Regions from separate parts of the Apibacter sp. B3935 genome, predicted to be linked through region 2. Evidence: riboswitches for the same ligand, from Rfam matches in the RefSeq annotation. Region 2 holds a riboswitch; the other holds the start of a gene.
The links. A riboswitch is a leader RNA that binds a small molecule or an ion and turns the genes downstream of it on or off. The one in region 2 is predicted to bind S-adenosylmethionine.

Region 1: it holds a riboswitch for S-adenosylmethionine, as region 2 does, so the genes downstream of both, GFV00_RS02465 (PLP-dependent aspartate aminotransferase family protein) here and GFV00_RS09270 (TonB-dependent siderophore receptor) in region 2, are expected to answer to the same signal.

The regions. Positions count from the first base shown of each region.
Region 1 is NZ_WINL01000001.1:579,371-583,593, reverse strand. It holds gene bshA (N-acetyl-alpha-D-glucosaminyl L-malate synthase BshA) at 1-20, shown strand, start outside; gene GFV00_RS02470 (homoserine dehydrogenase) at 51-1,232, opposite strand; gene GFV00_RS02465 (PLP-dependent aspartate aminotransferase family protein) at 1,261-2,397, opposite strand; SAM riboswitch class I at 2,562-2,659, opposite strand; gene GFV00_RS02460 (MerR family transcriptional regulator) at 2,980-3,288, opposite strand; gene GFV00_RS02455 (SDR family NAD(P)-dependent oxidoreductase) at 3,410-4,177, shown strand.
Region 2 is NZ_WINL01000005.1:49,985-54,207, reverse strand. It holds gene GFV00_RS09270 (TonB-dependent siderophore receptor) at 1-1,750, opposite strand, end outside; SAM riboswitch class I at 1,857-1,955, opposite strand; gene GFV00_RS09265 (MFS transporter) at 2,032-3,180, opposite strand; gene GFV00_RS09260 (ATP-dependent Clp protease ATP-binding subunit) at 3,296-4,223, opposite strand, start outside.

The sequences.
Region 1 (4,223 bases), on a different contig from region 2:
CATTGTGCAATCATAACTAAATAGTTAAATTTACATACTTATCAACCCAATCAGCTGAAAAAAATAACATTTATATTCGGGTCTTTAATCCATGAAGAATTCGCTAATTTATGTAAACAGATGAAACCTATAAAATAATTACCTGAAAGGCTGCTGTATTGTTCTTCGATGGACTCAAAATCATCAAAACCGGAAAATTGGTCGTGATATCTCACATAAACTTTATAAATTTTAGTATCTACTAATTGTAATTGTTTATTTAGATGAATATATTTTTTGTTTTCATATCTGTAATCATATGTTAAAGCTGAAATATCAGAAAGTACGGCAGATCCGGTGGGTTTATCTCCGGCACCTTTACCAATCATCAGTTGCTTTTCAGAAAAAGCACTTTCTAAAACCACTCCATTATATTCATAATTTACATGAGCTAATGTATTTTCTTTTTCTATAAAAGTAGGAGCACAAAAACCCGTAATTTCATTATTATTTTTATTGCATCTTGCTATTAACTTGATTGTTAAATTTCTTTGACGAGCAAATTCCAAGTCGAAATCACTAATTCTTGATATTCCAAAATTAAATATAGATTCCGGCTTAGTAATAAGTCCAAAAGCATGAAAAAGAATAATACACAATTTATATTTAGGATCAATTCCCTCAACATCTAAGGTAGGATCTGATTCTGCGAATCCTTTGTCTTGAGCTTCTTTTAAAACCACAGGATAAGAAAGTTTTTCATGGATCATTTTGGTTAAAATGAAATTGGTAGAACCATTAAAAATTCCCGAAACCGATGTTAACAAATCATTGTCATAATATTCTTCTAAATTTCTGATAATGGGAATACTGGCACAAACAGAGGCTTCATAGAGTAGGGGAACTTGGTATTCTTTTTCCAACTTTAGAAGTTCAGGTAAATGTTCGGCAATCATCTTTTTATTTGCCGAAACTACAGCTTTTCCGTTTTTCATGGCCTCTGAAACAATATCAAAAGCAGCATCAGCGTCATCTATTAATTCGACAATAACTTCAATTTCAGGGTCCGATAATAACTCGTATTTATCGGTAGTAAAATACTTTTTATCGATTGATCTCGGTTTATCGGGATGTTTAATACATATTTTTTTAATATTTGCATCTACACTTTCGGCTTCTTCTAACACTTTATACAATCCCGTTCCCACACATCCAAACCCAAAAATTCCTAATTTAAGTTTATTTCTTATCATTTAATTATTCAATTTATAAAATTAACCGTTAATCTAAAGCTTGTTTGATATCATTAATCAGGTCATCTACATTTTCAATTCCTACCGATAAACGAATTAAAGAATCTTGAATTCCTGTTTCTTTACGAACTTCAAGAGGGGTTGATTTATGGGTCATGGTGGCAGGATGGCTACCCAAACTCCTAACATCGCCTAAATTTTCAGCTAAAAGAAAAATTTTGGTACGTGTTAAAAAATCTTTTGCCGTTTCTAAAGTATCGTCTTTTAAACTAAAAGATACCATTCCGCCAAACCCTTTTTGTTGTTTGGCCGCAATATGATGATTGGGATGATTTTTTAATCCGGGATAATATACTTTATCTACTTTGAAATGTGTAGTTAAAAATTCAGCAATTTTTTGAGCATTTTGTGAATGTTTTTCCATACGCAGAGATAGAGTTTGAATTCCGCGTAAGGTTAACCAACTATCAAAAGGCGAGAGTACGCCCCCTGAGGTATTTTGTAAATATTTTAATTCTTCGGCTATTTTAGGATCTTTCACAACTATAAATCCGGATAAAACATCTCCATGTCCTGAAAGATATTTAGTTCCACTGTGTACAACAATATCTGCTCCTAAACGTATCGGTTGTTGTAAAGCAGGAGATAAAAAAGTATTATCTACAATTAATAGTGCTCCCACTTGCTTGGAAATTTTAGCGATTTCTTCAATGTCGGATATTTTTAAAGTAGGATTTGTAGGGGTTTCCAGCCAAATGAAGCGAGTTTTATTTGAAACTGCTTGTAAGACATTTTGAATATCAGTAGTATCAATAAATTTAGAGGTTACACCAAATTTATTATAAACTGTAGTAACTATTCGATAAGTACCTCCATAAACATCATTTACAGCAATAATTTCATCCCCTTGTTTTAATAACTTTAAAACACAATCCGTTGCAGCCAATCCCGATGAAAAAGCAAATCCGGCAATACCACCCTCTAATTCAGCAATGGCTTGTTCTACAACTTTACGTGTAGGATTAGCCGTTCTTGTATAAGCAAATCCTTTATTCACATCCGGTTCTTCCTGAACATAAGAAGAGGTTTGGTAAATAGGAGTAGAGATAGCTCCGGTAAGTACATCAGGAGTAGAAATATGTACTAATTTTGTTTCTAATTTCATGACTAGGTTGTTTTTTCTAATTAATAAATGCCTTAAAATTCATTAATCATCATAAAACAACTTATACAAGATTCCCATTTAATTTAAATTCTAAATTATGAATTAGCTTCTTTTTGTAGGTCGAAAGAAGCTCGTATTATTTGTATTTGTATGTAAGCTGTTTCGACTTATCTTTCCTTTACGGTTGGATGCAGCACCTACTCATATAAGAGGGTTGCTAAGGTATCATAGGGCCAATTCCCTCCACCTTTCTTGATAAGTAATTTTATTAATGATCGTTAAATATATTACAAAGATAAGTTTTATTTTTTAATTTCCAATAAAAAACGATTTTATTATAATATTTATAAAGGTATTGTATCTTTAATAATCATTATAATATAAGATATAAAGTATGCTAGATATAAATCAATTTACCTACAGAAGCATTTAAATAACCGTCGAAATTAATTCTAAGTTTAAAAAAATACATTTTTTTGCAATGGTAAATATTTTATACTAGGGCATGATTTATAGTAAGATCAATAATAATATTATACAATGTAAATGATATTTTAACAACCCATTCATTAGATACTGATTTTATTTATTGGTAAGCTTTTTTAATACATTTTCAATCATTTGCATTCGACTGTCTAATTTTTGTGACGCAGCATCTAATGTAAACCCTTCTTCCAATAATTCTTTTATTAGAATCATTTTTTTAATATTTTCATAATTGTATCTTCTGTTTTTTCCTTCCTGTTCTGTAAGACTTTTGATAATTCCTTTATCTTCCCAATACCTAATTTGTCGGGTAGGAATTCCGGTTATTTGAGAAACTTCGCCAATGCCCACAATTAATTGCTCTAAAAACTTAAAATCGAAAGATAAATGATTGGTTTCATTCATTTTGTAAATTATTTACATTATTTGAAGTAAATATACATAATAAAAGTTAAATTTGTAATTGTAAATAATTTGCATAAAATGTAAATATTTAACAATAAACTATAATTAAAATTTAAATATTATGCTCATAGACAAAAATGTTATTATAACCGGCGCTACAGAAGGAATAGGCTTGGGCATTGCTCGTGCTTTCGCTCAACAAAGAGCAAATCTTGTTCTAATTGCCAGAGATCCTCAAAAATTAAACAAAATCAAAGAAGAATTTTCGTCGTATCACGTAACTGTTTCTCTGATTTCTGCGGATTTAACGGAAATTGAAAAATTATTTTCAGTTGGTAAACTAATTTTAGAAAAAGTAAAGACAGTTGATGTGTTAATTAATAATGCAGGAATCGGTCGTTTTAATCCTTTTGAAGAAACATCTGAAGATTTATTAGATAAACACATTAATCTTAATATGAAAGCACCTTATATACTGACTCAAAATTTGTATCAATCTTTGAAAAAATCCAAAGGAAATATAATTAATATTTCATCTTATTTTTCACACAGAATGTTACCGGGAAGAGAATCTACTGCTTACTCCATGACTAAGGGCGGTATAGATTCATTTACTAAATCATTGGCTTTTGAGGCAGGAAAAGATGGAATTCGGGTTAATGCTATTGCTCCGGGAAGTATCGATACGCCGCTTCTACGATATAATTTAGAACAGCTAAGCGAAGAAGGGAAAACAAATTTTCATACAATGATTAAATCTATATATCCGATGGGTAGTATTGGAACGGTAGAAGATATTGGGGCGGCTGCTGTTTTCCTGGCATCCGATCAAGCCCAATGGATTACCGGAACGATCTTATCAGTTGATGGCGGGTTAACAACTAATTAGTTAATAAAAGATAGCATAAAGAAATATAAAAAAACCAATCCCAAAA
Region 2 (4,223 bases):
CTTCTTTAAGTTTATCAATACCTAAAGCTTTTGCCAAAGGACTGTCATTTCTAAATATACCTTTAGAAACAACTCCTGATCCCGACGATGAGATACTGGAAAAAGAATTATTGAAATATTGCTGTTGCAGAGAAGGGGCTCTGAATCCATTACTGAAAGCTCCCCTTACAGCAAATCCGTTTACATATTCATAACGCACCGCCAACTTTCCTATCCAAGAATTACCAAAATCGGAATAATGCTCATATCTTCCTGCCAAATCACCGGAAAATTTTCCTTTTTTAAATGCTACATCCGCATAACCGGAGGCATTATTTCTGTCCTCCTTTAACGCATTTTCAGAAGAAAATCCTATAAAACCTTGTGCTCCCCCCTCTCCCAGTATATCGGTGGGAAGAGTAGATGCTGTTGCCGGATTACCAAATTTATCGTAACGCATCCATGAGCCTTCTTCTCCGGCCTTTATTCTATACTGTTCGTATTTAAATTCTCCTCCGAAGGCAATAGAAAGAAGTGTATTTATTTTTTTAGAAATATCCAGATTGATAGTATTTTGCATAAACTCATGTCCCCCGGCTTTAAATTCCGTTGGAGAATGTATACCCAACGAAGCATTGTTTGTATGCGTAGCCTTATAATTAAAGAGGTTTTCTCCAAAGGTATTACTTATATCTACCATCCAATTATTATGCATATATCTTATTCCCGTAGAGTTAGAAATATCATAAATAGTGGATTTTAATAAAGGTTGAAATCCTATCGGATAAAGTTCTTTAACTACATTAGTTTTTTCACTGGGAAGTCTTCGGAATTCAGCTCCTTCTCCTTGTCTTAAACTTGCTCCGCCGAATGAATAGAACTCATACTTTTCGGATAATGGATAAATGGAATTTATAAAAAACTGTTGATTTTTAATTTGAGCATCTCCTGCCCTGAAACGGAAGTCTTTTTGGGTTAAACCCATTTCTGCCATAATTTTTTCATCGTTTATTCTGGCCTGATCGGGATCCGGTGCAAAATCATAGGCAAAATTATCACCAAACTTGTCCAGATTATTATCATATGAACGATTGGTTTTATTTCTTTGGCTGACTACAAAAGAAAGATTGATACTTCCTCCTTTATCTCCTAATTTAGCACCGTAATTTCCGCTAAAATTGTAAGTTTCCCCGTCATTTCTATTGGTTAATCCATAGGTGATGGATGCCGAGCCGCCCTCATTCTTTTTTAAAATAATATTAATTACACCGGCAATGGCATCCGAACCGTATTGAGCTGCAGCACCATCTCTCAAAACCTCTATTTTTTCTATTGCTGAAACGGGTATGGCACTTAAATCTGTACCCACAGATCCGTTACCTACCGTATTTTGATAGTTGACTAATGAGGTAGTATGCCGTCTTTTTCCATTCACTAATACCAGAACCTGATCGGGACCCATACCTCTCAAGGTAGCCGGATCAATATGTTCCGTTCCATCGGAAGAAGATTGGCGAACTGAATTGAATGAAGGTACTAAATAATTTAATAAGTCGTTAACGGTTAACTGAGGAGATGCCTTTTCTATTTTCCTGACATCTATTACGTCTATGGCAACGGGAGAATTTACTTTGGTTCGTTCTGAACTTCTGCCACCGACTACAACAATCTCTTCAAGATCAAGGGAATCTACGGCCCGTTTTTCTTGAGCATCCACATAATTGGTAAATTCTAAAATTAAACTTACCATTAACAAAGAAACTTTTTTCATTATCTTTCTTACAGTTAGTAAATTATATTTATTAAAACTGTATCAAGAAAAACCGGAAAGGAAAAAAGAAATTATTCACAACTCAACACACTCACAACTCGCGAATCACTCATCTTTCCCCTCAGGGCTGGAATTAGCACCAAGCCTAAGCAGGCCGGTTGCCAAGGTTTCACAGGGCCAGTCCCTCCACCTTTCTTGATAAGTGATGTAAATATACCATAATTTTCATAATAAAATAATTTTATATTATATTATTTTACCTCTAAGATAAAGAAATAAATTTACTTTATCTTAAAAAATCTTACCAAGAAAATTATTCCTATTCCAAACAAGGAAATGAAAGTAAAAGATATTTGTAATGAAAATTTTTCAGCTAAAAAACCAATGCAAGGAGGGCCTAGAAAAAAACCGATAAAACCAATGCTGGTAATAACTGTAAGCGCTTGTTCGGGCGAAGCTGTTTTTGAATTTCCCGCTAAGGTATATACTAAGGGTACGACTGCAGATATTCCCAGTCCAACAATAACGAACGAAAGAAGTGTAGTTAGTAATGTTGGAAATAGAACAGCACAGATCATACCTATAAAAATTAAAGATCCGCTGATGATCAACGTAACTTTTGAACCGAATTTTCGAACTACAAAATCAGAAATGAATCGTCCGCAAGCCATGGCTGCCATATAGGCAGTCAATCCATATCCGATATATTTTTTATCGGCTTTCACTATATTCCTCATATATTCATTGGACCAATCGGTCATCGTTCCTTCAGAAACCATAGCAAAAAAAGCAAGAAATCCCAATACAATAAGATTTTTATCAACTCTGATAAATTTTGATTTTTTCGGTAATTCCATTGGTTCTTCTTTGGCTTCATCCGGCAACAAGTATCTGAATAACCAAAGGGAAACCAGAATTCCTATGGAAGAATATAAAATAAAATGCTCTGAGGGTGGAATATTTTTAGCAATCATTACTGCTCCTAACCAAGAAGCAAAAAAACCTCCAATGCTCCAAGTACCGTGCATGGAGCCTATTATTTGGCCTTTATAGGATTTTGACACATTAACAGCTTGTGTATTTATAGCTATATTGGTTAAATTACCTATGGCCCCGTAGGCTATTAAATTGAGTTTCAATTGCCATAATTCACCGCAAAATCCAATCCCGATTAAAAATATAAAGTAAAGAATGATAAATGTAAGAGTTGATTTTTTGCTTCCCAGCTTTTTTATTAAATTACCCGCAAAAGGTAACGTAATAAGTGTTCCGATGGATAAAAATAGTAAAACCAATCCCCAATTGGAATCGGAAACATTCATCGATAATTTAATCGTTGGAATTCGTGAAGCCCAAGTCGCGGAACTGCCTCCAAAGAAAAAAAATAAAAGGGTTACGGCCATTCTGGGCAAATGTTTTTTGTATATCATTGTTAATTCTCTCGGATTTTTTATGGATTGTATCTATTTATTAACTACTCCGGTATTTATAAAATAAAAAAAACCTGCTTGATTCAATCAAACAGGCTCTTCATTAATTATCTTTTTAATCTTTTGTCGGGGATTCTTTTTCCACCTCCCGTATTTTAATTTCCGTACTGTCTTTTTCTTTATTTAATCCAATATAGAGATGGTCTCCGTCATGTATCGATGAATTAATAATTTCTTCAGCGATCACATCTTCCACATATTTCTGGATCGCTCGTTTAAGCTGACGTGCACCGAAATTTTTGTCCCATCCTTTTTCAATGATGAATTCTTTAGCTTCCGGAGATAATTCTACTTCATATCCAATTTTAGCAATCCTATCGTACACATTTTTCAATTCTAAATCTATAATTTTAGATATATCTTCCTTTTCCAAATTATTAAAGATGATAACATCATCGATCCTATTAAGGAATTCAGGCGCAAAAGTTCTCTTTAAAGCGTTTTCTAAAGTAGATTTTGCTCTTATATCGGAAGATGATTTTTTGGCAGAAGTTCCAAATCCAACACCGTCACCGAATTCTTTGAGTTCACGAGTTCCGATATTGGAAGTTAAAATGATTATTGTATTTCTAAAATCTATTTTTCTTCCCAAACTATCCGTAACATGTCCGTCATCTAAAATTTGCAAAAGGATATTAAATACATCCGGATGTGCTTTTTCAATTTCGTCTAAGAGGATTACAGCATAAGGTTTTCTTCTTACGGATTCTGTCAATTGCCCTCCTTCTTCATATCCTACATATCCCGGAGGAGCTCCAACTAATCTAGATACGGCAAATTTTTCCATATATTCACTCATATCTATTCTAATGAGAGCATCATCTGAATCAAATAATTCTCTGGCAATAACTTTTGCTAATTGAGTTTTTCCAACTCCGGTTGCTCCTAAGAATATAAATGTACCTATAGGCCTGTTAGGATCTTTTAATCCGGCACGGTTTCTCTGAATGGCTTTTACTACTTTGTTGACCGCTTCGTCCTGA